3 regions of the Streptomyces sp. NPDC088246 genome follow, and region 3 is predicted to be linked to each of the others. Evidence: riboswitches for the same ligand, from Rfam matches in the RefSeq annotation. Region 3 holds a riboswitch; each other region holds the start of a gene.

Region 1 (10,257 bases), on a different contig from region 3:
CGGCCGCGTGCAGCGCGGTCGCCAGCACCTCGCCGTCGCCCGATTCCGCCTCGCCGTTCTCGCCCACCCACGGGATCGCCGTCACGACCACCGAGTCGCAGCCCTCGTCGGCGAGGGCTTGGGCCAGGGCATCCCGGAAGTCCTGCGGGGTGGCGGCGGTGGTGAGGTCGCGGGGCGGGCGCGGGCGCAGCCCCTCGGCCAGACAGGCGTCGTACGTGAGCAGGCCGAGCGATTCGGAGTTGCCGAGGATCGCGACCCGCGGGCCCGCCGGGAGGGGCTGATCGGCGAGGAGGAGACCCGCGTCGACCATCTCCGTAACGGTGTCGACGCGGATCACGCCCGCCTGCCGCATGAGCGCGGAGACCGTCGCGTCCGGGATCCGGCTGACCGGCACCGCATGGCCGGGTGGGGTGGAGCCGCTGTGCCGGGCCCCCTTCACCACGACCACCGGCTTCACGGCCGCGGTGCGCCGCGCGAGGCGGGTGAACTTGCGCGGGTTGCCGAGCGATTCGAGGTACAGAAGGGCGACGTCGGTGTCCGGGTCCTCGTACCAGTACTGCAGGAAGTCGTTGCCCGAGATGTCGGCGCGGTTGCCGGCGGAGATGAAGGTGGACAGGCCTGCGCCGCGCCGGTAGAGCCCGGAGAGCAGCGCGATACCGATCGCTCCGGACTGGGTGAAGAGGCCGATGCGTCCGGGGGCGGGCGGCTCGGGGGCGAGGGAGGCGTTCAGCCGGACGGCTTCGGAGTTGTTGATGACACCGAAGGCATTCGGGCCGATGATCCGCATCCCGTACGAGCGGGCCTGGCGGACCAGTTCACGCTGCCGTTCCCTGCCTTCGGCGCCCCATTCGGCGTACCCCGCGGAGAGGACGACCAGGCCCTGGACACCGTGCTCGCCGCAGTCGGCGACGGCCTCCGGAACCCGGTCGGCGGGGACGGCGACGACCGCGAGATCCACCTGTTCGTCGATCTCGCCGACGGAACGGTGGGCAGGGACACCGTCGATCGTGCCCTGGCCGGCGGCGAAGGCGCGGTTCACCGCGTACGTACGGCCGGTGAAGCCGGCCCCGAGGAGGTTGCGCAGGACCGTGCGGCCGACCCCGCCGGGAGTACGGCCCGCGCCGATGACGGCGACGGATCCGGGGGCGAGCAGCCGTTGCACGGAGCGCGCCTCGGCCCGCTGCTCACGGCCGCGCTGCACGGCGAGCGACTCGGCAGTCGGTTCGAGGTCCAGAGTGAGGTGGACGGAGCCGTCCTCGAAACTCCGCTGCTGGGTGTACCCGGCGTCCCGGAACACCTTGATCATCTTGTTGTTTGCGGGCAGCACCTCGGCAGCGAAGCGGCGGATGCCGCGCTCGCGGGCGACGGCCGCAATGTGTTCGAGGAGCGCCGATGCCACGCCCCGGCCCTGATGCGCGTCCTGAACGAGGAAGGCGACCTCGGCCTCGTCGGCGGGCGCGGAAGCGGGCCTGCCCCGCTCGTCGATCCGGTCGTAGCGGACGGTCGCGATGAACTCGCCGCCGACCGTGACCGCGAGCCCCACCCGGTCGACGTAGTCGTGATGGGTGAAGCGGTGCACGTCCCTGTCGGACAGACGCGGGTACGGGGCGAAGAAGCGGTAGTACTTCGACTCGTCGGAGACCTGCTCGTAGAAGCTGACCAGCCGTTCGGCGTCGTCCGTGGTGATGGGCCTGATCCGGGCGGTTCCTCCGTCGCGGAGGACCACGTCCGCTTCCCAGTGGTCGGGGTACGCGTGATGCGGACTCTGCTCCGGCGAGGGCTGCATGCGCAAAGACTACGGCTCCGTCAGCGGTCGCGTAGGTCTTGGGGCCGGGGCAGTCTGAGGGGGCCGATCTGCGGTGGAGCACGGGTTGTGGGCGTTCCGCAGGCCGGCCGGAGCATCGCGCACCACATGAGAGACTGGTCTAGACAACCATTGATTCGTGAAGGGCAGAACCATGGCTGAGCGCCGCGTCAACGTCGGTTGGGCCGAGGGCCTGCACGCCCGCCCCGCTTCCATCTTCGTCCGTGCCGCTACGGCTTCCGGCGTCCCCGTGACGATCTCCAAGGCCGACGGCAACCCGGTGAACGCCGCCTCCATGCTCGCGGTGCTCGGTCTCGGCGCGCACGGCGGCGAGGAGATCGTGCTCGCGTCCGAGGCCGACGACTCCGAAGCCGCCCTGGACCGTCTGGCGAAACTGGTCGCCGAAGGGCTCGACGAGCTTCCGGAGACCGTCTGAACCATTTTCCGCAAGAGAGCCGCGGCACCCTTATTGAGGGCTGCGGCTTTTTCGCATCCCTGACCCGGGACGACCGGAGCAAATTCAGGCAACCCAAAGGAAGCCCTCGAAGAATTACGACTCTTTGCATACGGCGTAATTGTTAATTCCGAATGCCCGCGATATTTGCGGAATGTTGCGAAGTCCTCACCCGGTCGGCGCGGCGCAGCCGGTGCGCGGCCGCGGCCCTTTCGGCGTGCCGGGTGGCCAGTGCCCTGGCCCGTTCCGCGTCACGCCGCGCCACCGCGTCCACAATGGCCCCGCGCTCGGCCCAGGAGTCCACCGGGCGGGCCGACTGCTCGACCGTGTACATCCAGGCGATCTTGTGGCGGAGCTGGGTGAGCAGCCCGATCAGGCCGGGGCTGCCGCAGGCCTGCGCCAACGTCTCGTGGAACCAGCCGCCCAGCGAGCGCAGATCCTCCCCCTCGCCGCGCCGGGCCCGTTCCTGGCCGAGCCTGACCAGACCACGCAATACCTTGAGATGCGCCTCGGTGCGGCGCTGCGCGGCGCGGGCGGCGCCCAGCGGCTCCAGCAGCATCCGGACCTCCAGGAGGTCGGCGGCCTCCTGCTCGGTGGGCTCGGCAACGCAGGCGCCCGCGTGCCGGCGGGTGACCACGAACCCCTCGGACTCCAGGGTGCGCAGCGCCTCCCGTACCGGGACACGGGAGACCCCGTAACGGCGCGCAAGCAACTCCTCGGTGAGCCGGCTGCCGCGTTCGAAGACACCCGAGACGATGTCGTCACGGATTGCCATGCATACCGAATGCGCCGGAATGCGCATGTCCGAACCTCCGCCTTAATCCCCGCGAAACGCGGCCGACCGACGCCTGCTCTGTGACCCTATTGCAATGCGGCCGAATTTCCGATGCCGGGTGGAAATTCATGAATATCTTTTGGCCACGGGACGGTTCGGGGAGCAGGTACCGCAGGCGGGCGCGGGGGCCGGGCACGGCGAAGGCCCCGGCGTGCGGGGCCTTCGAAGGGGTGCTGCGAGTGGAGCGTCGGTCAGACGTTGACGCCGTGGGCGCGCAGGTACGCGACGGGGTCCATGTCGGAGCCGTACGACGGCGTGGTCCGGGCCTCGAAGTGGAGGTGCGGGCCGGTGGAGTTGCCGGTCGAGCCGGAGAGGCCGATCTGCTGGCCCGCGCCGACGCTCTGGCCGACGGAGACGCCGATCAAGGAGAGGTGGCCGTACTGCGTGTACGTGCCGTCCGTCATCCGGAGCACGATGTTGTTGCCGTACGCACCTCCCCAGCCGGCCTCGACGACCGTACCGGCGCCGACGGCGACGACGGAGGTACCGGACGCGGCGTGGAAGTCGATGCCCGAGTGACTGCCTGAGGACCAGAGCGAGCCGCTGGACTTGTAGCCGGTGGTGACGTACGAACCGGCGACCGGGAGCTGGAAGTAACCCAGGCGGGTGCGTTCGGCGGACCGGGCGGCGCGGGCCTTCTCGGCGCGCGCCTCGGCCGCGCGCTTCGCGTCGACATCGGCCTTCTTCTTGGCTTCGGCCCTCTTCTTGGCCTCGGCCTTCCGCTGGGCCTCCACCTTCGCCTTCGCCGCGACATCGGCCTGGCGCTTCTGCGCGTCGGCCTGGGCCTCGATCTGGCCGGCGAGGGTGCCCTCGATGGCGATGACCTGGTTCAGGCCGGTCTCGCTGACGGAGGAGTCCGCGGCGAGGGCCGGAGAGGCCATGCTGCCTATGACGCCGGTGGTGGCCAGAGCGGCGACGCCGGCGATCTTCGCGCTGCTGCGCGTCAGTCGGCTCGGGGCACGATGCTTCCCGGTGGCACGGGTGAACGCCATGAAGTGGCTGATCCTTTCCTTCCTTCTCGCCTACCGGGTTAGCTGACGGGTTCGGAGCAGGAAGGTCTCCTACGGACGCCCTGGCCCCATCCGGGCTCAGGCATCCGATTCACCCCAGGGACTGCATGGGTCCCCGGCTCCCCAGGCTCGCGCCTGACGGGGACTCGGCGATGGCTGCCCGGTACGTCACGGATGCGGCATACGAGTGACGGACAGCCCAGCCGACGCTAAGCGGGGTGACTTACATTCACCAAACGGACAGGCCGTTTTGTAGCGCATCCCACAGGGCAGACAGGCAACCTCCCTACCGAAATGGACAAAAAGGAAGACTCCGGAGAGATTTCGCTCACAGGAGTCTTCCTTTAGTCCCGATATGCGGACATATGACGGGTCGATGGGCCGGCCGTTGCCTTCGGCGCTCGGTCGAATGTGAAAGTCGACCGGTGGACTGTTACACGCAACGGGCCGGCCGGGCGGGGGTCGCCCGCCTCTGCCCGGACGGTCGTCCGGTGTCGGGTATGCCCGTCAGCCGGCCACCACCGACACCTCTCCGATGCCCAGGGCCCGGACCGGCTCCTCGATCTGTGACGCGTCACCGACGAGGATCGTGACCAGCCGGTCACCCGGGAAGGCGTTGACCACCGCAGCGGTCGCCTCGACCGTGCCGGTCTCCGCGAGCCGGGCGTACAACTGTGCCTGGTAGTCGTCCGGGAGATGCTGCTCGACCTGGTCGGCGAGGGTGCCCGCGACCGAGGCCGCCGTCTCGAACTTCAGCGGTGCGACACCCACGAGGTTCTGCACGGCCGTCTCACGCTCTTCATCGGTCAGCCCCTCGGCCGCCAGGGTCCGCAGGACCGTCCACAGGTCCTTCAGCGCCGGTCCCGTGGATTCCGTGTCCACCGATCCGCTGATGGCGAGCATGGCGGCACCGGTCGCCCCCGAGGCGGAATCCGGGGCCGACGACCGCAGCACCTGGGCGAAGGCCCGTACGCCGTAGGTGTAGCCCTTCTCCTCGCGCAGCACACGGTCCAGCCGGGAGGTGAGCGTGCCGCCCAGGCAGTACGTGCCCAGCACCTGGGCCGGCCACACGCTGTCGTGCCGGTCGGCGCCGATCCGGCCGATCAGCAGCTGCGTCTGCACCGCGCCCGGACGGTCGACGATCACCACTCGGCCGGTGTCGTCGGCGGTGATCGGCGGGGCGGGACGGGGCTCCGCGGTGTCTCCCGACCAGTCGCCGAGGGTATCGGCGAGCAGGGCGTCCAGGTCGATGCCGGTGAGGTCGCCGACGACCACGGCGGTCGCCGTGGACGGCCGGACGTGGGCGTCGAAGAAGGCGCGCACGGCCGCCGAGTCGATCCGCTCCACCGTCTCCTCGGTGCCCTGGCGCGGGCGCGACATCCGCGCCGCGGCCGGGAAGAGCTCCTTGGAGAGCTGCTTGGCGGCTCGCCGGGCCGGGTTGGCCTGCTCGTGCGGGATCTCGTCGAGCCGGTTGCGTACCAGCCGTTCGATCTCGCTGTCGGCGAAGGCGGGCGCCCGCAGCGCCTCGGCGACCAGCGCGAGCGCCTTGGCCAGCCGGGAGGCCGGGACCTCCAGGGAGACCCGGACGCCGGGGTGGTCGGCGTGCGCGTCGAGGGTGGCGCCGCAGCGCTCCAGCTCGGCGGCGAACTCCTCGGCGGTGTGCTTGTCGGTGCCCTCGGACAGCGCCCGCGACATGATCGTGGCCACGCCGTCGAGGCCCTCGGGCTCGGCGTCCAGCGGGGCGTCGAGGAAGATCTCGACCGCCACGACCTGCTGGCCGGGGCGGTGGCAGCGCAGCACCGTGAGGCCGTTGGGCAGGGTGCCGCGCTCCGGCGCGGGGAAGGCCCAGGGGCGGGCGAGGCCGGGGGCCGGCTGCGGGTGGTACTGCATCGAAACTCCAGTCGCGGCAGCGTCGGTCACTTGTCCGCTCCTTCGTGCGCGTCGGTGTCGTCGGCGCCGTCGGCGCCGGTCTCGGTGTCCGCTGCGTCTGCGGGCTCGGCCGATTCGACCGGCTCGTAGACCAGCACCGCCCGGTTGTCGGGGCGCAGCTGGGCCTTGGCGACCGCCTGGACCTCTGCCGCGGTGACATCGAGTACCCGCCGTACGGCGGTGAGGGCGAGCTGCGGGTCGCCGAACAGCACGGCAAACCGGCAGAGTTCGTCGGCGCGGCCCGCGACCGTACCGAGCCGGTCCAGCCACTCGCGCTCCAACTGGGCCTGCGCGCGTTCCATTTCCTCGGGCGTGGGGCCCTCGGCGGCGAACCGGGCAAGCTCCTCGTCGACCGCCGCCTCGATCTGCGGCACCTCTACGCCGCCGGACGTCTTGACGTCCAGCCAGCCCAGCGAGGGCGCACCGGCCAACCGCAGCAGCCCGAACCCGGCCGCCACGGCCGTGCGGTCACGGCGGACCAGGCGGTTGTGCAGCCGCGACGACTCGCCGCCGCCGAGCACGGTCAGCGCGAGGTCTGCCGCGTCACATTCACGGGTGCCGTCGTGCGGCAGCCGGTAGGCGGCCATCAGCGCCCGCGCCGGAACCTCCTCACGCACCTCTTCGCGCAGCTGCTCGCCGATGGTCTCGGGGAGCGTGCCGTCGCGCGGCGGCTGCTTGCCGTCGTGGGACGGGATGGAGCCGAAGTACTTCTCGATCCAGGCGAGGGTCTGCTCGGGGTCGATGTCGCCGACGACCGAGAGCACCGCGTTGTTGGGCGCGTAGTACGTACGGAAGAAGGTACGGGCGTCCTCGAGGGTCGCGGCGTCCAGGTCCGCCATCGAGCCGATCGGTGTGTGGTGGTATGGGTGACCCTCGGGGTAGGCCAGTGCCGTCAGCTTCTCGAACGCCGTGCCGTAGGGGACGTTGTCGTAGCGCTGGCGGCGCTCGTTCTTGACGACGTCGCGCTGGTTCTCCATGGACTCCTCGTCGAGCGCGGCGAGCAGCGAGCCCATCCGGTCGGCCTCGAGCCAGAGAGCCAGCTCCAGCTGGTGCGTGGGCATGGTCTCGAAGTAGTTGGTGCGCTCGAAGCTGGTGGTCCCGTTGAGCGAACCGCCGGCTCCCTGCACCAGCTCGAAGTGTCCGTTCCCCTTGACCTGGCCGGAGCCCTGGAACATCAGGTGCTCGAAGAGGTGAGCCAGACCGGTGCGTCCCTTGACCTCGTGGCGCGAGCCGACGTCGTACCAGAGGCAGACCGCGGCGACCGGGGTCAGATGGTCCTCGGAGAGCACCACGCGCAGGCCGTTGGCCAGACGGTGCTCGGTCGCTGTCAAGCCGCCGGAGCCGGCCTGGGCTGTGGCCGTGTGACCCATGGGCATGTACGTCCCTTCGATCGCGATACTGGATTTCCTGCGAGACCTCCCACTGTAAGCAAGCGCACAGACACCTGGCGAAGTTCCCATACCGCGGAAGTTCGCGTGAAAGAGGGGCGCATCCCCTGCGGGACGGGTCGTGAAACCACCTCGGCAGGGGTCGGGAACGGCTCTTGGGACGGGTCGAGGTCGGCGATGTCAGTGCGGCGGTCCACAATGGTCCGCGTCAGAACCTGAGGTTGCCCGAACAGAATCCGTGAAGGAGTCGCAGCAGCGATGGCCCGCCGCAGCACGAAGACCCCGCCGCCGGACGACTTCGAGGAGAAGATCCTCGACATCGACGTCGTCGACGAAATGCAGGGCTCCTTCCTTGAGTACGCGTACTCGGTGATCTACTCACGGGCCCTGCCGGATGCCCGTGACGGCATGAAGCCGGTGCACCGCCGCATCGTGTACCAGATGAACGAGATGGGCCTGCGCCCCGACCGCGGCTATGTGAAGTGCGCCCGTGTCGTCGGCGAGGTCATGGGCAAGTTGCACCCGCACGGCGATGCGTCGATCTACGACGCGCTGGTCCGTCTGGCGCAGCCGTTCTCCATGCGGCTCCCCCTGGTCGACGGCCACGGCAACTTCGGCTCGCTCGGAAACGACGACCCGCCGGCCGCCATGCGGTACACCGAGTGCCGGATGGCCGACGCGACGTCACTGATGACGGAGTCGATCGACGAGGACACCGTCGCTTTCCAGTCGAATTACGACGGTCAGGAGCAGGAGCCGACCGTTCTCCCCGCCGCGTACCCCAACCTCCTGGTCAACGGGTCGTCCGGGATCGCGGTCGGCATGGCGACCAATATGCCGCCGCACAACCTGGGCGAGGTCATCGCCGCCGCCCGCCATCTGATCAAGCATCCGGGTGCGGACCTGGAGACCCTGATGCGGTTCGTCCCCGGTCCCGATCTGCCGACGGGTGGCCGGATCGTGGGCCTGGGCGGCATCAAGGATGCGTACGCCGGCGGGCGCGGCACGTTCAAGATCCGTGCGACCGTCGCCGTGGAAAATGTGACGGCGCGCCGCAAGGGTCTGGTCGTCACCGAACTTCCCTTCGCCGTCGGCCCGGAGAAGGTGATCGCCAAGATCAAGGATCTGGTCTCGGCGAAGAAGCTCCAGGGCATCGCGGACGTGAAGGACCTGACCGACCGCGAGCACGGCCTGCGCCTGGTCATCGAGGTGAAGAACGGCTTCGTGCCGGAGGCCGTGCTGGAACAGCTCTACAAGCTGACTCCGATGGAGGATTCCTTCGGTATCAACAATGTGGCACTGGTCGACGGACAGCCGCTCACTCTGGGCCTCAAGGAGCTCCTCGAGGTCTATCTCGACCACCGCTTCGACGTGGTGCGCCGACGCAGCGAGTTCCGCCGGGGCAAGCGTCGCGACCGGCTGCATCTGGTCGAGGGCCTGCTCGTCGCGCTGATCGACATCGACGAGGTCATCCGGCTCATCCGGTCCAGCGACAACTCGGCGCAGGCGAAGGAGCGGCTCATCGAGCACTTCTCGCTGAGCGAGACCCAGACGCAGTACATCCTGGACACCCCGCTGCGCCGGCTGACCCGGTTCGACCGGATCGAGCTGGAGAGCGAGCGGGACCGGCTCAACACCGAGATCGACGAGCTGACCGCCATCCTCGAATCGGACACCGAGCTGCGCAAGCTCGTCTCCTCCGAACTGGCAGCGGTCGCCAAGAAGTTCGGAACCGACCGGCGTACGGTGCTGCTGGAGTCGGCTGGTTCGCAGGTCGCCTCGGTGCCGCTCGAGGTCGCGGACGACCCGTGCCGGGTGCTGCTGTCCTCGACCGGCCTGCTGGCCCGTACCGCCAATGACGATCCGATCGTCTTCGCCGAGGACGCCAAGCGAGCCAAGCACGATGTGATCGTGTCGGCCGTACCGGCGACGGCCCGTGGCGATGTGGGCGTGGTGACGTCCACAGGGCGGCTGCTGCGGCTTGTGGTGATCGATCTGCCCCAGTTGCCGGACACCCATGCCGCGCCCAACCTTTCGGGCGGTGCGATGGTTTCGGAGTTCCTCACGCTGGAGAGCGACGAGGAGGTCATCTGCCTCACCACGCTCGACGAGGCCTCCCCCGGCCTGGCGATCGGCACTCTTCAGGGGGTCATCAAGCGGGTGGTGCCGGACTACCCGTCCAACAAGGACGAGTTGGAGGTCATCGCCCTCAAGGACGGTGACCGGATCGTCGGCGCGGCCGAGCTGCGTACGGGCGAGGAGGACCTGGTCTTCATCACGTCCGACGCGCAGTTGCTGCGCTACCCGGCGGCACAGGTGCGGCCGCAGGGCCGGCCCGCGGGAGGCATGGCGGGGATCAAACTCACGGCGGATGCCGAGGTGATCTCGTTCACGGCGGTGGATCCGGCGGCGGACGCCGTGGTGTTCACGGTGGCGGGCTCGCACGGCACGCTGGACGACTCGGTGCTGACGTCCAAGCTCACCCCGTTCGACCAGTATCCGCGCAAGGGCCGGGCCACCGGTGGGGTGCGCTGCCAGCGTTTCCTCAAGGGCGAGGACGTTCTGGTGTTCGGCTGGGCGGGCGCGACGCCCGCCCGGGCCGCGCAGAAGAACGGCACGCCGACCGAGCTGCCGGAGCCCGACCCGCGGCGTGACGGTTCGGGGACGCCGCTGGCCAAGCCGGTCGCGGTGATCGCGGGGCCGGTGTAGGCAGTCGGCCGACGACGGGTGGCCTGCCGCTACGCGTCGTCGTCGGGCCGGTGCACGTACCGCAGGACGCCCCACATGCTTCGTTCATGTGCGGCGTCCTGCGCCGTGTCAGGCGTCGGTGCTGCGCT
Region 2 (10,257 bases), on a different contig from region 3:
GCCGTGCCGCGTCGGCCAGGGTCGCGCCGTCGTCGTCGAACCGTACGAGCAGTCCCCCCGCACCCTCGACCAGCACCAGATCGTGTTCGCTCGCCAGCTTCTCGGCCGCCTCGGCGATCTCGTGCGGCCGTACCGGCGGGAGACCTGCCCTGCGTGCGGCCGTGGCGGGTGCCAACGGCTCGGGGAACCGGGCCAGTTCGACCGCGGTCACATGGCCGCCCGCCAGCCGCACCACCTCTGCGGCGTCCCCGGGCTCACCGGGGGCCAGGCCCGTCTGCGCGGGCTTGAGCACCGCCACACTGCGATCCCGGCACGCCGCCGCCACCGCCGCGGTCACGACCGTCTTGCCGATCTCCGTGCCCGTACCCGTCACCACCAGAACCGTCATCTCAGCCCTCCCGCGCAGCCGCGCACACGGCGCGGGAGATCCGCGCCACATCCTCGTCACCGGTCACATACGGCGGCATCGTATAGACGAGATCGCGGAACGGCCGCAGCCACACGCCCTCCCGTACCGCCGCCCGGGTCGCGTTCTCCATGTCCACCTCGTGATCGAGCTGTACGACGCCGACAGCGCCCAGCACCCGCACATCCCGTACCCCGGGCAGCTCCGCCGCAGGGGCGAGACCGTCCCGCAGCCCGCCGCCGATCCGCTCGACCTCCTTCTCCCAGTCCTGGCCGAGCAGCAGGTCGATGGAGGCGCACGCCACCGCGGAGGCGAGCGGATTGCCCATGAACGTGGGCCCGTGCGCCAGCACCGGTACCTTGCCGCGCGAGATGCCCTCCGCCACCCGCGAGGTGCACAGTGTCGCCGCCATCGTCAGATAGCCGCCGGTCAGCGCCTTGCCCACGCACATGACGTCGGGCGAGATCCCCGTATGCTCCGCGGCGAACAGCTTCCCCGTACGGCCGAAACCGGTGGCGATCTCGTCGAACACCAGCAGCACGTCATGCGCGTCGCATGCCTCGCGCAGCACTCGCAGATAGGTGGGGGAGTGAAACCGCATACCGCCCGCGCCCTGTACCACAGGTTCCACGATCACCGCGGCCAGCCGGTCGGCGTGCTCCGCGATCAGTTCCCACAGGTGCTGTACGTACGCGGCATCCGGCTCCGTGTCGAAGCCGGCCGGCGGCTCGTCCGCGAAGATCTGCCGGGGCAGTACGCCCGACCACAGCTCGTGCATGCCACCTTCGGGGTCGCACACCGACATCGGCTGCCAGGTGTCCCCGTGATAGCCGCCGCGCCAGGTCAGCAGCCGCTGCTTGGCCGGCCGCCCGACCGAGCGCCAGTACTGCAGACACATCTTCACCGCGACCTCGACCGACACCGACCCGGAGTCGGCGAGGAAGACATGCTGCAGCGGCTCCGGGGTGATCTCGACCAGCCGCGTGGCCAGCCGCACGGCGGGCTCATGGGTGAGCCCGCCGAACATCACATGACTCATCCGGTCCAGCTGACCGCGTGCCGCTTCATTGAGCACCGGATGGTTGTAGCCGTGCACCGCCGACCACCAGGACGACATGCCGTCGACCAATTCGTGCTGCCCGTGGGCCGGTTCGGCGAGCCGGAGCCGTACCCCGGACGCGGACTCCACGACCAGCGGCTCCTGACGCCCCGGCATCGGGCCGTACGGATGCCAGACGTGGGCCCGGTCCAGGGACCGCAGTTCGGCCGGGGAGAGGGTCTCAGGCATTGGGGGCGACATCCGTACCCGCGCCGCGACGGCGGACTGCCACCAGGTCCGTGCGTGCAGCCGGAATCCCGCTGGGCTCGGCAGCGGGTTCTGTGGGCGCGTCGCCACAGGGTGCGCATCCCCCGTCATGCGAACCGCAGCCGCCACCCGCCTGAGCGCGGTGCGCAGGCAACGTCGTCGTTCCCGCTCCCTCCACCTCGAAACCGGCGTCCGCGATCATGTCCAGATCCGCCTGCCCCGCTTGTCCCTCACTGGTGAGGTAGTCGCCCAGGAAGATCGAGTTGACCAGGTGCAGCGCGAGCGGCTGCATCGAGCGCAGATGCACCTCGCGCCCGCCCGCGAGCCGCACCTCCACGTCCGGGCAGACGAACCGGACCATCGCCAGAATGCGCAGACACCGCTGCGGGGTGAGGTTCCACTCCTTGGCCAGCGGAGTGCCCTCGAACGGGATCAGGAAGTTCACCGGCACCGAGTCCGGGTCGAGCTCGCGCAGCGAGAAGACGACATCGACCAGATCGGCGTCGCTCTCACCCATCCCGGCGATCAGCCCGGAGCACGCCGAGAGCCCGGCGGCCTGCGCCTGCTGCACGGTGTCCACCCGGTCCGCATAGGTGTGGGTGGTGGTGATGTCCCCGTACGTCCCCTCGGACGTATTGAGGTTGTGGTTGTACGCGTCGGCGCCCGCCGACCGCAGCCGGTCGGCCTGTCCGTCGGAGAGCAGACCGAGGCAGGCGCACACCTCCACGCCTTCGTTCTGTTCCTTGATCGCCTCGATGGTCTGCGACACCCGGTCGACATCACGGTCCGTCGGTCCGCGACCGCTGGCCACCAGACACACCCGCTTGGCGCCCCCCGCCACCCCGGCGGCGGCGGCCTTCGACGCCTCGTCCGGCTTCAGCCAGGTGTACTTGAGGATCTCGGCCTTCGAGCCGAGCCGCTGCGAGCAGTACGAGCAGTCCTCGGGGCAGAGCCCGGACTTGAGATTGACCAGATAGTTCAGCTTCACGCGCCGCCCGAACCACTGACGGCGCACCTTTCCGGCCGCGGCCACCACTTCGAGCAGGTCGTCGTCGGAGGTCGCCAGTACGGCGAGTGCTTCTTCGCGGGTCGGCAGTTCGCGCCGCAGTCCCTTGTCCACCAGCGTGTTCAGGAGGTCCATGGCGTTGATCCTGGCCTACGGCACCGCCCGCAGCCAAGGAGGAACCGGACAACAGAGCCCGTCTGAGGTGTGTGTATTGCCACACCATGACCTGCTGCGCGCCCGGTTAGGGTCTGTGAGCTGCCTACAAAAGGGACCGCTCATGCCCTTCGCTCCGTTCGACTGGATCGACGACGAGGCGCGCCGCCGCGCGGACGCCGGGCTCGTCCGTACGCTCCGCCCTCGGCCCGCCGAACCAGAACTGCTGGACCTCGCGAGCAACGACTATCTGGGCCTGACCCGGCACTCCGAGGTCACCGCCGCCGCGGCCGAGGCCGCGCGCAGGTGGGGAGCGGGGGCGACCGGATCGCGGCTCGTCACCGGCTCCACCGCATTGCACGCCGAACTCGAACGCGAGCTGGCCGATTTCTGCGGTTTCGAGGCGGGCCTGGTGCTGTCATCGGGCTACGCGGCCAATCTCGCCGCCCTCACCGCGCTCACCGGCCGCGGCTCGCTGATCGTCTCCGATGCGGGCAACCACGCTTCGATCGTGGACGGTTGCCGGCTCTCCCGGGCCGAGATCGCCGTCGTCCCGCATGCCGATCCCGATGCCGTGCGCAAGGCCCTGCAGGCCCACGGGGGACGCGCGCTGGCGGTCACCGACTCGGTCTTCTCGGTCGACGGCGACGCCGCGCCGCTGCCCGAACTGGCCGACGCCTGCCGGACGGAGGGCGCCGCACTGCTCGTCGACGACGCGCACGGCCTCGGAGTGCTGGGCGAGGGCGGCCGGGGTGCGCTCGCCGCCGCCGGTCTCGCGGGCGGCGAGGGAATCGTCACCACGCTCACCCTCTCCAAGTCCCTGGGCAGCCAGGGCGGGGCGGTCCTCGGTCCGGCCCGGGTCATCGAACACCTGGTCAACACGGCCCGTACGTTCATCTTCGACACAGGCCTCGCACCGGCCGCGGCGGGCGCGGCTCTCGGGAGCCTGCGGCTGATCCGTCGCGAGCCGGAACGCGCCGGCAGGGCCCGTGCGGTCGCCACCGCTCTGTACGAGCGGCTGACCGAGGCCGGTCTGACCGCCGTCCGCCCCGACGCGGCCGTGGTCTCGGTGCGGGCGCCCTCGGCGGACGCGGCGGTGCGCTGGGCGGCCGACTGTCGCGCCGCGGGAATCGCGGTGGGATGCTTCCGGCCGCCATCGGTGCCGGACGGTGTCTCCCGGCTGCGGCTGACAGCGCGAGCCGATCTGACCCAGGAGCAGATCGCCACCGCCGTGGCGATCGTACGGCGGACCGCTCCCGTCAGCTGACCGAACCCCGGTGCAGACCGGAGACGAAAGATGTCCAGGCCGCCGCGGAGAACCGCAGCGGTGGCCTGGACACATCCTTGGAGTCCCGCACGGCCAGCCGCCCGCCTCCGAACGGCGCGGCCTCCACGCAGTTGTTCATACCCGTGCTGCGGCTGCTGCGCCGCCACCGTAACTCGTGTTGTGCGAGGCAATCCGACATGAGCCCCCCTCGGGCAGTCCAGGGTCACCGACCGTCGCGGTCGATCGTGGCGATGAGGTCCAACGAGTGCTCCGGCGACAGCGCGTGTGCCTGCATCGTGCGGAAGGCCGAGCTGTACGCCTCAAGGTCTTCTTTCCGCTCCAGATAGAGGCTACTCGTCAAATGGTCGAGAACTACCACGTCCAGATCAGAAGTGTTCGGAAATGAGAAGATAACGAAAGGGCCGGTGAGGCCGGCATAGCCACCGACCGAGAACGGCAGCAACTGAAGCTCCACATGGGGCAGTTGAGCCACGCGAGTCAGATGACGCAGCTGGTTTCTCATCACCCGGCGCCCGCCGACCTCGCGCCGGAGCACCGCCTCGTCGAGCACCGCGCTCAGTCGCAGCGGCGGATCGGTCCGCAGCACGCCCTGCCGGGCGAGCCGTACCTCCACCAGCGAGTCCAGCTGGCCGGCGGGTAACCCGTCCAGCGAGGCCCGGGTCACGGCACGTGCGTAGTCGGCCGTCTGCAGGAGCCCCGGCACCACCGAGGTCTCCAAGGTCCGCGCGGTCCGCGCCTGGGACTCCAGACTGATGAAGTCGCGGTACTGCGGCGGGATCAGACCGCGATAGGCATGCCACCACCCGGTGCCGCCACCGCCCGCCGAACCCGCCAGCGCCGCCAGGAGCGTCCGCAGCTGTGTGTCGTCCACGCCGTACGCGTCCAGCAGCCGGGTCACATCGGCCGGCCGCATCCCACTGACGCCGGTCTCGATCCGGCTCACCTTCGACTGGTGCCAGCCGAGCATTCGTGCGGCGTCCCGGCTCGTCAGTCCGGACGCATGGCGCAGGCTCCGGAGCTCCTCCCCGAGCTTGCGGCGCCTCACCGCAGGGCCGTGCTGCATCTTCGGCCTCCCTCCCTCTTCTGCCGAGCGGACAGTGTGACGCCCGCATACGGTCTCGCGTGGCAGGGTTCACCGCATTGAGCGACAGATATATGCATATCTTGGTGGATCGCCGTCACAGAGGGCAGCATCAGTGGCAATCTGGCGCGAAGCACAACCGGGACCGGTCGCGGGTCGGTCCACGTGGAAAAGGGGCGGCTCGCCATGGCAGACCATCAGGAAGCAAGCGTCACTCTGCCGAGCGATCCGGTCTCGGTCTCGTCGGCCCGGAGATATGTGGCAGGGGTGCTGACCGAATGGGGTCTGGCCATCGACACCGAGTTCGCCGACAGTATCCGACTCATCGTCTCGGAACTCGCGACCAACGCCGTCCAGCACACCTTCGGACAGTCGCCCACCTTCACCGTGGACCTCAGGCTGGAGCGGGAGGAACAGCTGCATCTGGGTGTGACGGACAGTCACCCGCGCCGGCCCCGGCGGCTGCCCGCCGCCGTTCAGCAGGACAACGGACGCGGCATGGTGATCATTCGCTGTCTGGCCAAGGAGCGCGGGGGCCGGCTCACCGTCACCCCCACTGCCGACGGCGGCAAGACGGTCTGGATCGCGCTCCCCTGGAGCAGCCCCGTGCAGAGCTGACCGCCCCTGCGAACCGCCGCCTCCCTGTCTCCCGATCGCGTGATCACCCGCCCTCGCCGCCCGGCCGCTGCGCCCGGGCCGCGCGCCCGAACCCACTGCGCAACAGCGCCTGGAGTGTTGCCGCCGCGGCGCTCGCCCGGTCGCCGCGGTGCACCATCGAGATCGTCCGCCGGAACGAAGCGGGTTCCAGCCGCCGCACGGACAACGGCGTCGACGACATCGCGGCAACCATCTCCGGTACGACAGCCATTCCGATGCCCGCGCTGACCAGCGCACACACCAGCGCATAGCCGGGCGACTCGCAGACCACGGCGGGTGTCGCCCCTGCTTCGGCCAACGCCTGCTCCACCCCGCGGCGCGGTGGATGCGTCGGTGCGCTGCTGACCAGCGGCCGCCCCGCAAGTTCCGTCACCGGCAGTCTCCCCGTGGCTTCGGACAGCATCTGCCCGACCGCCGTGATCAGGACCAGTTCCTCGACCAGCAGCGGTTCGGCGAATACCCCGGAGGGCCAGGCCGCTGCGGCAGCCGGCTCGTACACATGGGTCAGCGCAAGATCGACTTCGCCGGCGGCCACAGCCGTGACCCCGTCCGGCGGCTCGTACTCGGTGACCGCCAGTTCCACATCCGGGTGGGCGCGACGGAAGGCGCTCAACACCGGCGGCAACAGATGGATGCCCGCGGTGGTGAACGTGCCGACCCGGAGGCGTCCGCCGGAGAGTCCGGAGAGACGGGCCAGTTCGTGGCGGGCCAGGTCCATCTCGTCGAGGATCCGCCGTGCGCGTCCGACCAGCAGCTCACCGGCGGCCGTGAGGCGGGCCCCTCGGTGGTGGCGCACCAGCAGGGCGGCGCCCGCCTCCCGCTCCAGCTTGGCGATCTGCTGGGAGAGCGCGGGCGCGGTGTAGCCGAGTCGGGCGGCGGCCCGGGTGATCGATCCCGCCTCCGCGACTGCCACCAGCGCCGCGAGCCGTGTCGGGTCGTACATTAAGCGTTCCTTTTGGCAGACCCAGAAGATTGCAAGTACACGCTAAAGGCTCTGCCGGGCCAGGGTGGACCCATGGACGCACAATTGATCGCCTTCATCGGGGTCGCCGCTGGAATGGTCGCACTGCCGGGCGCGGACTTCACCGTCGTCGTACGCAACGCGCTCGCCTCCCGGTCAGCGGGGGTGGCGACCGCGCTGGGTGTTGCCGGTGGACTCCTCGTGCACACCGCGCTGGCCGTCGCCGGGCTTGCCGCTGTGCTGGTGACGCTGCCCGTACTGTTCCGCACCGTTCAGCTGCTCGGCGGGGCCTACGTCCTCTACCTCGGCATCAGCGCCCTGTACGCGGCTCGGCGCCGCACCACGGGCAGGGCGGGCGAGGCCGAGGACGAACCAGCAGGGCAGGGAACCGTACGAGCACTGCGCCAGGGCTTCCTCACCAACGCCCTGAATCCCAAGGCGCCGGTGCTCTTCCTGAGTCTGCTGCCGCAGTTCGTTCCCGACGGGCAGCCGCCGCTCCCGAGGACCTTGCTGCTCGCAATGATCGTGGTGCTGCTTGCGCTGATCTGGTTTCCCGCAGTGGCCCTCATGGTGGACCGACTGGGCCGGTGGCTGCGCCGGCCGCGTACCGCCCGCGCCATCGAGGGCGGCAGCGGCGCGGCGCTCACCGGTCTGGGGCTGGTGCTGGTGTCCGGCCCCCTGCTGCACTGAGTAACGAGCGGGTCAGCGGCGGAGACCAGGGCCTGTCCGGTGGATCACGGCCGGGGGCGCGGGCCTGATCCGCCGGACAGGCATCAGCGGACTCGCCCGTAATAGACGCTCTTCGTCCAGATCTTCTCCAGCCGGACCACCGCGCCGGTCCTCGGCGAGTGCCAGATCCTGCCCTTGCCTGCGTAGATCCCCACGTGGTAGATGCTGCGGCCGTAGTGGAAGAAGACCAGGTCGCCGCGTTGCCTGTGCGAGGCCGAGATATGGCGGCTCTTGTTGTACTGCTGCTGGGCCGTGCGCGGGAGCTTCTTGCCCGCCTTTTTGAACGAATAGACCGTCAGGCCCGAGCAGTCGAAGCGGTTGGGGCCGGTGGCCCCCCACCCGTATGGCGATCCCTTCTTCGACGCGGCGACGTTGAGTGCCTTCATCGAGAGGGTCGCTGCCTGGGCTTGGGGCGTGGCGCCCGGGGCAAGCATGGTGCCGCCGACGGCGGCCAGTGTCAGAACCGAGGCCGTGCCGGCCCGGGCGAGCAGAGACGGGACATGAACCTGCGCAGCCATGCGCAACCCTTCGTCAGCCGCCTGTGAAGGATGACCTGTCGGGTTCGGGCTGGCGAAGTTGCCCGGCCGCGCTCGGCGGCTTCACCCCGAGGGTCGACCGGTGTTCCGGTCGACCCGTTGTGCTCGGGTCCTCCACTCCTGCCGATCCACTTCTGTCGACCAGGCATCCGGGCGGCGGCAGGACTCGGCGTCCGCCCGGACCGCCCCGCCGCGGTGGCGGGGGCTTGTCGTCCCAGGGATCTTGACGCACCGACTGCCGGATTTCCGAGGGGAAACGAAGATATGTGAGTCTCCTCACTGATGACCCGTTTGGGTGGGGCTGATGATTTCGACGGCCGTGCAGGTCAGTCGGACCGGTCTCGCACCAGGGGTGGAAGGATAGATTCCGCTCACTGTCCCGCAAAAAACGCAAGTTGAGATGTCGCTCGCGAGGGGGAATCCCTACGCCGAACGAGCTAGGAATTTCGATGTGCCTGCCGGGCGTGTCGCGCAGGGGAGTTGAGCGAAGTCCGTCGGAGTCGGAGGCGGAGTGGGTTGAGCGAACCCCGTCGGAGGTGAGGGCAGGGGGAGTTGGCCGGACCCGGCCGGGGTCGGAGACGAAGTGGGCTGCTCAATTGGCCTGAGCGGGGGGTACGGTGACGCGTCCGGCCCGCCGTTCCCCGTCCAGCACGCGCAGCGCCCGCGCCAAGGTGGCGGCGTGGATCTGCGCCTCGCCGCGCTCATGCATCAACGCGAGGGCGTCCCGCAGTGCGCCCGCCCGTGAGGCCAGTGCCTGTGCGGCGCGCAGCGCGCCGTAGGTGTCGCTGCCGCGGGCCGGGTTGATCCGGCCCAGTTGGTCCAGGACTTCGAGGTAGCAGTCGATGAACTCCCCCTCGGCGCGCGTCAGTGCGGGGAGCGGCGGCAACTCCGGTGGCTGCATCGGGCGTTCACTTCGCGCTGTGCGGCGGGAGTGACGACTTCCGGTTCTCCATGATGTGGTCCACCAGGCCGTACGCCTTGGCGCCCGCCGCGTCGAGGATGAGGTCGCGCTCGATGTCGGTGGCGATCTGCTCTGCGCTGCGGCCCGTGTGACGGGCCAGCAGTGTGGTGATCATCTTGCGGACCCGTTCCAATTCCTGTGCCTCGATCTCCAGATCGGACGGCTGGCCCTGAACCGGCTCGGTGAGCTCGGGCTGCTGCACGACGACCCTGGCGCCGGGCAGTGCGTGCCGCCGGCCGGGAGCGCCCGCGGCGAGCAGTGCGGACGCGCAGGAACCGGCCTGTCCGAGGCAGTAGGTCTCCACCTCGCAGGTGAGGTACTGCATCGTGTCGTAGATCGCGGACATGGCTCCGAACGAGCCGCCGGGGGAGTTGATGTAGAGCGAGATGGGCCGGTCAGGGGTGTCGTGTTCCAGATACATGAACTGGGCGATCAGATCGGTGGCCGCGGTGTCGTCGACCGGGGTGCCGAGGAAGACGATCCGTTCGGCGAGCAGCTTGGAGTACGGATCCAGGGTGCGCGTCCCGTTGGTCGTGCGCTCGGTGAACTCGGGCAGCACGTAACGGGCGGTGGGGCGGAACAGCATGGCGTTGCCTTTCCTCCGGAGCTGTACGGGGATCTGCACAAGCGTCTGTAAGAAATGTACAGGACGTACAGAAGGTTATGATGGGGAGCCATCCTAGTGATCCACTAAAAGTCCCAGACCAGAGGCTGTTCTAGCTGTTCGCCGAGGACGGATATCTCACAATCTGTCACGACGTCTTGATCATCAGGCTGCTTCGCCCTCACTGAAACCGAGTAGAGAAGTGAGGTGGTCCGAGGCGACGCGGAGGTCCTCGGGGCTCGGGCGGACGTACACCCGCTTGGTGAAGTTGGCGTTGGCATGCCCGGCCCATGCGGCGAGGACGACGTCCGGCACGCCGTTGACGGCAAGTAACGTGAGGCACGAGTGGCGCGCGTCGTAGAGCCGGACCTTCCGCAGCTCCAGCTTCCGCTGCAGGGAGTACGCGGCCTCACGCAGGTGGTGAGTCGTGAGCGGCTGGCCGAGGTGGTCGACGAAAATATAGCCAGAGTGCTGATAGGGCGCGCCCATCGACATCTGCTCTACCTCTTGCGTCACCTGAAAGGCGAGCATCGCCTCCTTCACCGGCAGCGGCAGCGGCAGTGTGCGTT
Region 3 (10,257 bases):
CGCCGGCTCCGCAAACCCGACAGGGGTCAGGTCTTCGCCCTCATCGCGCTGTTCATCGGCGCCATCATCTTCGTCGGCAACGTCGACATGGGCAGCAAGGCCGACCGCTACATCTGGCCCACGCTGCTGATCGGCGCAGGTTCCGTACTGGTGTGGCGGCAGGCCGACAACGCCAGGCGCGCCCGCTGGATGGAGGTCGGCAGCCGCCGCCGGGTGCTGCATCTGGCCCGGGGGCTTGCCGGGGTGGCCCTGGTCGGCCTGGGCCTGGCCGTCTTCATGGTGGTACGCGGGTCCGCGGCCCAGCTCGGCAACGTCCTGACCGCCGCGATCGCCGTCCTCACCGGCATCGCGCTGCTGGCCGGCCCCTACCTCGTACGCATGACCCAGGACCTCTCCGAGGAACGCACGATGCGCATCAGGGCCCAGGAGCGCGCCGAGGTCGCCGCCCATGTCCATGACTCGGTGCTGCACACCCTCACCCTGATCCAGCGCAACGCGGAGGACGCGGGCGAGGTCCGCAGACTGGCCCGCGCCCAGGAGCGCGAACTGCGCAACTGGCTGTACAACCCCGAGGGCACCGGCAAGGACGAGGACGACGAACCCGAGACCCTTGCCGAGGCGGTCAAGCGCGCCGCCGCCGAGGTCGAGGACAAGCACGGCGTTCCGCTGGAGGTCGTCGTAGTCGGCGACTGCCCGCTGGACGAGAAACTGGTCGCGCAGATGCAGGCCGCACGCGAGGCGATGGTCAACGCCGCCAAGTACGGTGGCGAGGGCGGCGCCGTGCAGGTCTACGCCGAGGTCGAGGGCCGCACGGTCTTCGTCTCGGTACGCGACCGGGGCCCGGGATTCGATCTGGATTCCGTACCGGGGGACAGAATGGGCGTACGAGAATCAATCATCGGCCGGATGCAGCGCAACGGCGGTACGGCGCGGCTGCGTTCGGTGCCCGGCGGGGGCACGGAAGTCGAGCTGGAGATGGAGAGGGCGAGCGATGCTGGAGACAACTGAGGCGACAGGGGGCCCGGAGCGCCGGGTACGGGTCGTGCTCGTCGACGACCACCGGATGTTCCGCACCGGCGTCCAGGCCGAGATCGGCCGCACCGAGGAGACGGGCGTCGAGGTGGTCGGCGAGGCCGCCGATGTCGACCAGGCGGTCACTGTCATCACGGCGACCCGCCCCGAGGTCGTCCTCCTCGACGTCCATCTGCCCGGCGGCGGCGGCGTCGAGGTGCTGCGCCGCTGCGCCCCGCTGATGGGCGCCGCCGAGAACCCGGTGCGGTTCCTGGCGCTGTCCGTCTCGGACGCCGCCGAGGACGTCATCGGCGTCATCCGTGGTGGCGCCCGCGGCTATGTCACGAAGACCATCACCGGCACCGACCTGGTCGACTCGGTCTTCCGGGTCCAGGACGGCGACGCGGTGTTCTCGCCCCGGCTGGCCGGCTTCGTCCTCGACGCCTTCGCCTCCACGGACGCGCCGCCGGTCGACGAGGACCTGGACCGGCTGACGCAGCGCGAGCGCGAGGTGCTCCGGCTGATCGCCCGCGGCTACGCGTACAAGGAGATCGCCAAGCAGCTGTTCATCTCGGTGAAGACGGTCGAGTCGCATGTCTCGGCGGTGCTGCGCAAGCTCCAGCTGTCGAACCGGCACGAGCTGACCCGGTGGGCGACGGCTCGGCGGCTGGTCTGAGTCAGCCGGCCGCAAGGTCGGGGCCGAGCGAGATGTTCAGCTTCTCGCCGACCCGGCGGTAGCCGATCCCCGCGTAGATCCGCTCCACATCCGCGTCGGCCGGCTCCAGCCACACCACCCGGCAACCCCGCTCGAAGGCGGTCGCGGTCAGGTGGGCACTCAGCGCGGCGCCGATGCCGCGGCGGCGGAAGGTACCGGCGACGGCGAGGCCGGCCAGTTCGGTGAGGCCGTCGACCGGGACCGAGCAGCCGCCCGCGCCCGCCGGGACGCCGTCGACCGTGGCGAGGGCCGCGACCCCGCCGCCCCCGGCCGCCGCGCGCAGCCAGGCAGCCTCGCCGCCCTCGGGCTCGCCGGTCCCGCCGTATCCGTGGTGCTGGACGAGCGCGGCGGCGTCGAACTCGGCGGCGGTGACCGGTTCGGCGATCGTGAGGGAGTCCACCGGCTTCGGCGGCAGCAGGTCGCCCGGGGCACAGGCCAGGATCGGGGCCCGGTTCTCGACGGTGAACCCGGCGGCGAGCAGCGCGGGTTCGACCGCGGGTGCCCAGCCGGGCAGAAACTCCAGCCGCGGCATCCGGCCGTACTCGCGGAACGCCGCGATCAGGGCGTCGAGGTCCTCCGCCGTCGGCTCGGCGTCCCGGTCGGGTATCGCGTAATTGGCGTACTTGGTCGACCAGTTCGGGGTGTACCGCACGGTGAAGGGGCCGACCCGGAGATGGTCGGGGGAGCGCAGGGCGAGCGTACGGGCATGGGTCTGGACATCGAGATCCATGGGCATGTGCGTTTGTCCTCCGGCCGGTTGATCAGAAGTCGGGAGCCTATGCCACCCGGGTCGCTCCGGCGAAGGGCATCTGGTCGATCGGCGCGATCCGGACCGGTGCTCCCGGGCGCGGGGCGTGGATCATCTGGCCGTTGCCGATGTAGAGCCCGACGTGGCTGACGCCGGAGTAGAAGAACACCAGGTCGCCCGGGGCGAGTTCGGAGCGCGAGATGTGCTGTCCGGCGTTGATCTGGGTGTACGTGGTCCGGGGGAGCGAGACACCGGCGGAGCGCCATGCGGCCTGGGTGAGCCCGGAGCAGTCGAACGAGGACGGGCCGGTCGCGCCCCAGACGTACGGCTTTCCGAGCGCCCCGTACGCGAACGCGATGGCCTCGGCGGCACGGGCGTTGGGAGCCTGGACGGGATTGCGTGCGGTGCTGCGGTCGGCACGGTCGGCGGAGCGCGCGCTGTCCGAGCTCTCGTAGGCGGCGCGCTCGGCCGGGGACAGGGTGGCGAGGAGCCGCTGCGCGTCGGCCAGTTTGGTTTTGATCGTCGCCTTGTGCTTCTTCAGCTCGGCCTGGCGGGATGCCAGCGCAGCCAGCTTTCCCTTGGCCTGCGAGCGCAGCTGGGCGATCCGGGCGACCTGCCGCTCGACCCCGTCGACCTCGGCGGCCTGGCGGTCGCCGATCCGGTCCACGTACGAGGCCCGCTCCAGGTACTGGTCGGGGTCGGAGGAGAGCGCCAGCTGTACGGCCGGGTCCAGGCCGCCGGTGCGGTACTGCGCGGCGGCGAGTGAACCCAGTGCGCTGCGCGAGGCGTTGAGACGCTCGGTCCTGCGGGCCGCCTCGTCACGCAGGGTGTCGACGGCATCGGTGGCGGCGGACGCCTTCTCCTTCGCGCCGTTGTACTGCTCGGTGGCGACTTCCGCGTCGTGGTACAGCCGGTCCACCTCCGCCCTGACCTGGGCGGGGGTGAGCTGGGGATCGGCGTGTGCGGAGCCTGGCAGAGCGGCAGCGGTGGCGGCCCCGGCGATGGCGAGGGTGGCTGCGGTGCGGGCAGCAGAGCCGGTGTACGGGCGCTGCTTGGGTTTCCGGTGCGCTGCCACGGGGGCGTGCGTCCTTCCTGGCGACTGCCCGTCGGGGACTACCGGCGGGCCCGCCCGAGGCCCGGCGGCGGGTCACCAACAGGGGGAGTGGCCCGCCGCCGGACGTCTCGGCGGGGTGACCGGTCTGCCGTCCGGGTACGGAGCGGCGGTGAAGCCGGTCACCTGGTCAGGACGCTAAACCCGGGGCGCGGGGAAGAGTCGTAATGACGCCTATTGGTCGAAGTTGGCGCGGCATTGTCGTGGATTGATCGGAAAAATTACACCAGAGTCAGGCAATTGGTGCAGACGCGAGTGAAGTGCCAGGAAGTCGCACCCGCCTGCGGGATGGTGATATGGCCGGGGCTAGGCTGCGGACCCATGGACGTACTCATCAATGTCTTCGTCGCCCTGCACATCATCGGTATCGCCTCTCTGCTGGGCGGTTTCCTGACCCAGATGAAGGCGATGGGCACGGGCGCGGCCCGGTTCGTCCCGGCGATGCTGCACGGCGCGCTGACGATGCTGGTCACCGGTGTCGCGCTGGTCGGGCTCAACCAGGCCGACGACCACCAGGTGAACAACATCAAGATCGGCGTCAAGCTGCTGCTCCTGGTCGTGATCCTCGCGCTCGTCTACATCAAGCGGGACGAGGAGAAGGTCGACAAGGGCGCCTTCGCGGCGGTGGGCGGGCTGACGCTCGCCAACATCTTCATCGCCACGCTCTGGACCTGAGCCGGTCCGTGCCGCCCACGCTGCCGGGCGGGCGTGGAATCCAAGCCCGTCCGGCAGGTGAAGGCATAAGACCGACCGGCACATGGGGGGCGTCGCGGAGCTGGGCACGCACTCCCCCAAGGCCTTAAGCCTTAAGGGCCAGGGGGACCCCCTCCAGCGTTGTCGTCAGTCACCAACTCCCCCATAGCCCTGAAGGGCCCTGAAGGCATGGGGGACCCCCTTCGCATTGACTCCCTCCTCCGCCTTGCAGCTGCACGCACCCAGCCCCGCTCCTTCACCCACCCCCCATTTGCCGGTCGGTCCAGGGGCGTGAGCCGCTACGACGGGCGCACGCTGCCGTGGATCGGCATGTAGTAGATCGACTCCTCGCGCACATTCGCCCCCGGCTTCGGCGCGTGGATCATCATTCCGTCGCCCTTGTAGATGCCGACGTGGCTGATGTCGTCGTAGAAGAAGACGAGGTCGCCCGGCTGCAGATCGGCCGTCGCGATCCGGGTGCCTGTCTTCACCTGGTCCCAGGTGGTGCGCGGGAGGCCGACGCCCGCGGCCTTCCAGGCGGCCTGAGTGAGCCCGGAGCAGTCGTACGAGGACGGGCCCGTCGCGCCCCATGCATACGGCTTGCCGATCTGGGCCGCGGCGAAGGCGAGGGCCTTCTCCGCCTTGGTGGTGGCGCTGCTGCCCGAGCCGGTTCCGGTGCCCGTGCCCGTACCGCTGCCGGATTCCGCCCCCTTCGCTGCTTCCGCGGCCTTGCGGTCCGCCTCCGCCCTGGCGGCGGCCTGCTGCCGCGCCAGCTCCTGTGCCTTGCGCTCGGCCTCCGCCTCCTTCTTGCGCTCCAGCGCCGCGAGCCGCGCCTTTTCCTCGGCGGTCAGCTTCGACAGCATCGCGCGTGCCTCTCCCAGCTTCTTCTGGACGTTCTGCTTACTGGTGCGCAGCGTGGTCTGTGCCGAGGTCAGTGTCTCCAGGCTCCGCACCGCTTCGGCACGCTTCCTCGACGCCTTGGCCTGCTGCGTGCGGAAGTCCGTGACCGCCTTCTGCTGCTGACCGGTCATCCGGCTCATCAGCCGGCTCTGGTCGAAGTACGCCTGCGGGTCGTCGGCCAGGAAGAAGGTGGCGCTCGGTGCGATGGAGCCGGTGCGGTACTGTGCGGCCGCGTAGGCGCCGAGCGTCCTGCGGGCGTCGTTGAGCTTGTCGGCGCGCTTCGCCACGTCCTCCAGCAGGGCGTCGGCCTTGGCGCGCTGGGTGGCGGAGGCTTCCTTCGCCCGGTTGTACTGCTGGGTCGCGGTGCCCGCCTGCCGGTAGAGGTCGTCGACCTTCTTCTGGACGTCCTCGATGCTGGGCTTCGGGGCGGGGGCGGCCGTGGCGCTCTGTGCGGAGAGCAGGGTCACGGACGCCAGTGCCGCCGTGGTGAGCCCCACGGCCGGTGTGGTGGTGCGCACCCGGGTGCGCGGTTTGCGATGTGATGCCAAGGCCGGCATCTCCTTCCGTGGACCGCCTACCGGGTTAGCTGTCGGGTTCGGGCGGAACGGAAGGCTGCCCTACGGTCCGAGTGGGGGACAAGGACCGATTCACCCCGGTGCTGCGTGTGGGTCCCCGGTTCCGAACTCCCGTGAGGGCAGGCCGGATTCGGCGTGGGCGCCCGCTCGGCGTGGTTCGCCTCAGGGGGTACGGGCCGCCCGGTCGGGCACGCTAGCCAACCCGTGGTGCTGCTGTGAAGGTCGATGTTCGATATGCCCGATACGTTTTCGTGACCTTGCTGAAGTGGGGGCGGCAAGGGCCGACGAGGGCCCGTATTCGCTTACGTGGAGTGGGTGACCGCTGCCTTTGTGTGCCCGGCCGTCGGGTCCGGTTCGTCATGCGGCCGTCGTGTGTCGTTGCGGCGGCCTAGACTCGACAAGCGATGAGCAGCCTCTTTGACGACAGCTTCCTGGCCGGCCTCCAGCACTCGGAGGAAGAGCCCCCGCCGCCCCCCGAGGACTCCGCACCCGAAGCGGTGCCGGAGGACCTCTTCGCGGGCGTATTCGACGGGCCCCCGCCGCCCAGGGACGCGTACTACCGCGACGGCGCGCACCGCCCCGTCATCGACTCCGCAGCGCTCCTCGACGGGCTGAACACCGAGCAGCGCGCCGCCGTGGTCCACGCGGGCTCCCCGCTGCTCATCGTCGCCGGGGCGGGCTCCGGAAAGACCCGGGTGCTGACCCACCGGATCGCCCACCTCCTCGCCGAGCGCGGGGTGCACCCCGGCCAGATCCTGGCGATCACCTTCACCAACAAGGCCGCGGGCGAGATGAAGGAGCGCGTCGAGCAGCTCGTCGGACCGCGCGCCAACGCCATGTGGGTCATGACCTTCCACAGCGCGTGCGTACGCATCCTGCGCCGTGAGTCGAAGAAGCTCGGCTTCACCTCGTCGTTCTCGATCTACGACGCCGCCGACTCCAAGCGGCTGATGGCTCTCGTCTGCCGCGACCTCGAGCTCGACCCGAAGCGCTTCCCGCCGAAGTCGTTCACGGCCAAGGTCTCCAACCTGAAGAACGAGCTGATCGACGAGGAGACCTTCGCCGGGCAGGCCGCGGACGGCTTCGAGAAGACCCTCGCCCAGGCCTACGCGATGTACCAGTCCCGGCTGCGCGAGGCCAACGCGCTGGACTTCGACGACATCATCATGACGACGGTCCATCTGCTCCAGGCGTTCCCCGATGTCGCCGAGCACTACCGCCGCCGCTTCCGGCACGTCCTTGTCGACGAGTACCAGGACACCAACCACGCCCAGTACACCCTCGTGCGCGAACTCGTCGGCCCGGCCGGCGAGGGTGACGCCCCCGCCGAGTTGTGCGTCGTCGGTGACGCGGACCAGTCGATCTACGCCTTCCGTGGCGCGACCATCCGCAACATCCTCCAGTTCGAGGAGGACTACCCGAACGCGACCACGATCCTCCTGGAGCAGAACTACCGCTCCACGCAGACGATCCTGTCCGCTGCCAACGCGGTCATCGAGCGCAACGAGAGCCGCCGCCCCAAGAACCTCTGGACGAACGCCGGCACAGGCGCCCGGATCACCGGCTACGTCGCCGACACCGAGCACGACGAGGCGCAGTTCGTCGCCGACGAGATCGACCGGCTGACCGACGCGGGCGACGCCAAGGCGGGCGACGTCGCGATCTTCTACCGTACGAACGCGCAGTCCCGTGTCTTCGAAGAGATCTTCATCCGCGTCGGACTGCCCTACAAGGTCGTCGGCGGCGTGCGCTTCTACGAGCGCAAGGAGGTCCGGGACGTCCTGGCCTACCTCCGGGTCCTCGCCAACCCCGAGGACACCGTCCCGCTGCGCCGCATCCTCAATGTTCCCAAGCGCGGCATCGGCGACCGTGCCGAGGCGATGATCGACGCGCTCTCCATGCGCGAGAAGATCACCTTCCCGCAGGCGCTGCGCCGGGTCGACGAGGCGTACGGCATGGCGGCCCGGTCGGCAAACGCCGTCAAGCGGTTCAACACGCTGATGGAGGAGCTGCGCACGATCGTCGAGTCCGGCGCGGGCCCGGCGGTGGTTCTGGAGGCAGTGCTGGAGCGCACCGGCTACCTCGCCGAGCTCCAGGCATCCACCGACCCGCAGGACGAGACCCGCATCGAGAACCTTCAGGAACTCGCCGCCGTCGCCCTCGAATTCGAGCAGGAGCGGGGTGAGTCCGGCGAGGAGGGCACGGGCACACTCGCCGAGTTCCTGGAGAAGGTCGCGCTCGTCGCCGACTCCGACCAGATCCCCGACGAGGACGAGGACGGCTCCGGCGTCATCACGCTGATGACGCTGCACACCGCGAAGGGCCTCGAATTCCCGGTGGTCTTCCTGACCGGCATGGAGGACGGCGTCTTCCCGCACATGCGCGCGCTGGGACAGGTGAAGGAGCTGGAGGAGGAGCGGCGGCTCGCGTACGTCGGGATCACCCGGGCCCGCGAGCGGCTCTATCTGACCCGGGCGGCGATGCGCAGCGCGTGGGGGCAGCCCTCGTACAACCCGCCGTCGCGATTCCTGGAGGAGATCCCGGACCAGCACCTGGAGTGGAAGCGGACAGGGCCGATGGCGGCCCCGGCCGGACCGACGTCGGGGATCACGTCGTCGCTGTCCTCGTCGCGGGCCCGGTCGGGCCCCTCGGGCTTCGCGACCCGGCGCACCTCGGACAAGCCGACGGTCACGCTGGTGGTCGGGGACCGGGTCACGCACGACCAGTTCGGGCTCGGCACGGTCACGGCGGTCGAGGGTGTCGGCGACCAGGCGAAGGCGACGGTCGACTTCGGGGACGAGCGGCCGAAGAAGCTGCTGCTGCGGTACGCGCCGGTCGAGAAGCTGTAGTGCGGTAGCCGGGTGGGCGGCCGGGCAGTTGCACCGGCCGCCGGGTGGCTCAGGTCGGGTCGAGGCCGTGGCTGCGGAGCCAGGGCAGCGGGTTTATTGCCGCTCCGCCCCCGGGCCGTACCTCGAAGTGCAGGTGCGGGCCGGTGGAGTTCCCCGAATCCCCGGAGTACGCGATCACATCGCCGGCCTTCACCGGGCCGGAGCGGATCCTGGTGCTGCTGAGGTGGCAGTACCAGGTCTCGGTGCCGTCGGCCATGGTGACGATGGCCATGTTCCCGTAGGCGCTGTTCAGCTGGGTGCGTACGGTGCCGTCGGTCGCGGCCATCACGGGCGTGCCGTACGAGACGGGGAAGTCGATGCCCGTGTGCACGGACATCCAGTTGACGCCCGCCTGGCCGAAGTACGCGCTGAGGCCGTGCCGCGCGACCGGCAGGAGGAATTTGGGGCGCAGCGCCTCCTTGCGGGCGGCCTCTTCCTCGCGCTTCTTCTTCTCGGCGGCCTGCCGCTCCCTCAGGTCGATGCGTTCCTGGGTGCGGCTGGCGCGGTCGGCGAAGTTCTCCGCGTCGGCGCTGAGGTTGGCGAGCTGGGTGTCCAGCTTGTTGTTGGCGGCGACCGGCTTGACGGAGCCGGGGTCGGCGGCCGCCATTGTGGTGTTGTTGTCCTTCTTGTCCTCGTCGCCCAGTCCGCTGACGGAAGCCGCGGCGATACCGGCCACGCTCATCACGCAGGCGGAGGGAATGGCGACGGTGAGGAGCGCGGAACGCTTTGCGGGGGAACGCCGCCGACTGCGACTGCCGCCGCCACCGCTGCGGGTGGCGGGGCGTCCGATGGGGCGGTGGGTGTCTGGCGCGGCGTCGGCCGTGTCGTCGGCGGCGGCTTCGCGCACGTCGGTGTCGAAGTCGGCCTCCGCCCCCGTCTCCGTCTTCGCCCCCGTCTCCGGGAGGCTGAACTCGGCGGTGCGCTGGGGCTCGTAGGGGTCGAAGGAGCCCTGGTCGGCATAGGGATCGTACGACTGGTGCGCCTCGTGCGCCTCTTGTGCTTCGTATGCCTCGTGTGTCGCCGGAGCCTCGTGCAACATCTGCGCGGTTTGCGCGGTCTGCTGTTCCTGCTCGGGCGTGGCGCCGGTGTTCCAGGCGGTGGCGTCGTACGCGCCGGTGTCGTGCGCGGCCGTGTCGGTCGTCGCCCACTGGCCGGTCTGGTGCCAGCCGTTGGTGTCCCACTGGCCCGTGGTGTCCGGGGCGCCGCCCTGGGCCGGAATTTCGGCGAAGGTGGCGGTAGCGGCGTCGGCCGTGGCCGCTGCCGTGCCGTAGTCGGCTCCGGGCGTCCAGGTGGCTGTGGTGTCGTACGTGGGGCCTGCGGCGTACTGCTGGGACTCCGCTGCGTACGGGGCGTAGGCGTCGTACGAGGTGGTGGGGTGTGCACCCGTGTCCCACTGCGTGGAGTCGTACTGGCCGCTGTACCCGGCATGGCCGGTCTCGTAGCCGCTGCCGTACGTGCCGTCGTAGCTGCCGGGAAGGGAGCCGAAGAGCGGGTCGCTGTCGAAGCTGCCGGTGGCCTGGCTGTCGTATCCGGCGTACCCGGCGTGGGGGTGCTGGTCGTTCACCAACTTCTCTCTCGCCTCGGCAGCAGGACCTGTGGTCTGGGGTCCGACGGAG

The links. Region 3 has a riboswitch for cyclic di-AMP ahead of ACIPEK_RS18935 (NlpC/P60 family protein). Riboswitches for the same ligand answer to the same signal wherever they lie in the genome.
Region 1: another riboswitch for cyclic di-AMP. It lies ahead of ACIPEK_RS19695 (M23 family metallopeptidase); the one in region 3 lies ahead of ACIPEK_RS18935 (NlpC/P60 family protein).
Region 2: another riboswitch for cyclic di-AMP. It lies ahead of ACIPEK_RS31050 (C40 family peptidase); the one in region 3 lies ahead of ACIPEK_RS18935 (NlpC/P60 family protein).

The regions. Positions count from the first base shown of each region.
Region 1 is NZ_JBIURV010000013.1:109,817-120,073, reverse strand. It holds gene ACIPEK_RS19710 (GNAT family N-acetyltransferase) at 1-1,786, opposite strand, end outside; gene ACIPEK_RS19705 (HPr family phosphocarrier protein) at 1,959-2,240, shown strand; gene ACIPEK_RS19700 (GntR family transcriptional regulator) at 2,383-3,060, opposite strand; gene ACIPEK_RS19695 (M23 family metallopeptidase) at 3,285-4,085, opposite strand; cyclic di-AMP (ydaO/yuaA leader) riboswitch at 4,099-4,265, opposite strand; gene ACIPEK_RS19690 (M16 family metallopeptidase) at 4,611-5,993, opposite strand; gene ACIPEK_RS19685 (M16 family metallopeptidase) at 6,020-7,408, opposite strand; gene ACIPEK_RS19680 (DNA topoisomerase (ATP-hydrolyzing) subunit A) at 7,679-10,129, shown strand; gene ACIPEK_RS19675 (CobW family GTP-binding protein) at 10,159-10,257, opposite strand, start outside.
Region 2 is NZ_JBIURV010000027.1:2,364-12,620, reverse strand. It holds gene bioD (dethiobiotin synthase) at 1-388, opposite strand, end outside; gene ACIPEK_RS31090 (adenosylmethionine--8-amino-7-oxononanoate transaminase) at 390-1,694, opposite strand; gene bioB (biotin synthase BioB) at 1,687-2,853, opposite strand; gene ACIPEK_RS31080 (8-amino-7-oxononanoate synthase) at 2,996-4,138, shown strand; gene ACIPEK_RS31075 (DUF397 domain-containing protein) at 4,131-4,337, opposite strand; gene ACIPEK_RS31070 (helix-turn-helix domain-containing protein) at 4,362-5,222, opposite strand; gene ACIPEK_RS31065 (ATP-binding protein) at 5,427-5,858, shown strand; gene ACIPEK_RS31060 (LysR family transcriptional regulator) at 5,902-6,840, opposite strand; gene ACIPEK_RS31055 (LysE family translocator) at 6,913-7,548, shown strand; gene ACIPEK_RS31050 (C40 family peptidase) at 7,632-8,105, opposite strand; cyclic di-AMP (ydaO/yuaA leader) riboswitch at 8,109-8,289, opposite strand; gene ACIPEK_RS31045 (hypothetical protein) at 8,716-9,024, opposite strand; gene ACIPEK_RS31040 (ATP-dependent Clp protease proteolytic subunit) at 9,032-9,667, opposite strand; gene xerC (tyrosine recombinase XerC) at 9,854-10,257, opposite strand, start outside.
Region 3 is NZ_JBIURV010000012.1:166,593-176,849, forward strand. It holds gene ACIPEK_RS18910 (PspC domain-containing protein) at 1-1,008, shown strand, start outside; gene ACIPEK_RS18915 (LuxR C-terminal-related transcriptional regulator) at 992-1,687, shown strand; gene ACIPEK_RS18920 (GNAT family N-acetyltransferase) at 1,689-2,462, opposite strand; gene ACIPEK_RS18925 (NlpC/P60 family protein) at 2,503-3,549, opposite strand; gene ACIPEK_RS18930 (hypothetical protein) at 3,907-4,260, shown strand; gene ACIPEK_RS18935 (NlpC/P60 family protein) at 4,578-5,735, opposite strand; cyclic di-AMP (ydaO/yuaA leader) riboswitch at 5,734-5,899, opposite strand; gene pcrA (DNA helicase PcrA) at 6,158-8,602, shown strand; gene ACIPEK_RS18945 (M23 family metallopeptidase) at 8,652-10,205, opposite strand.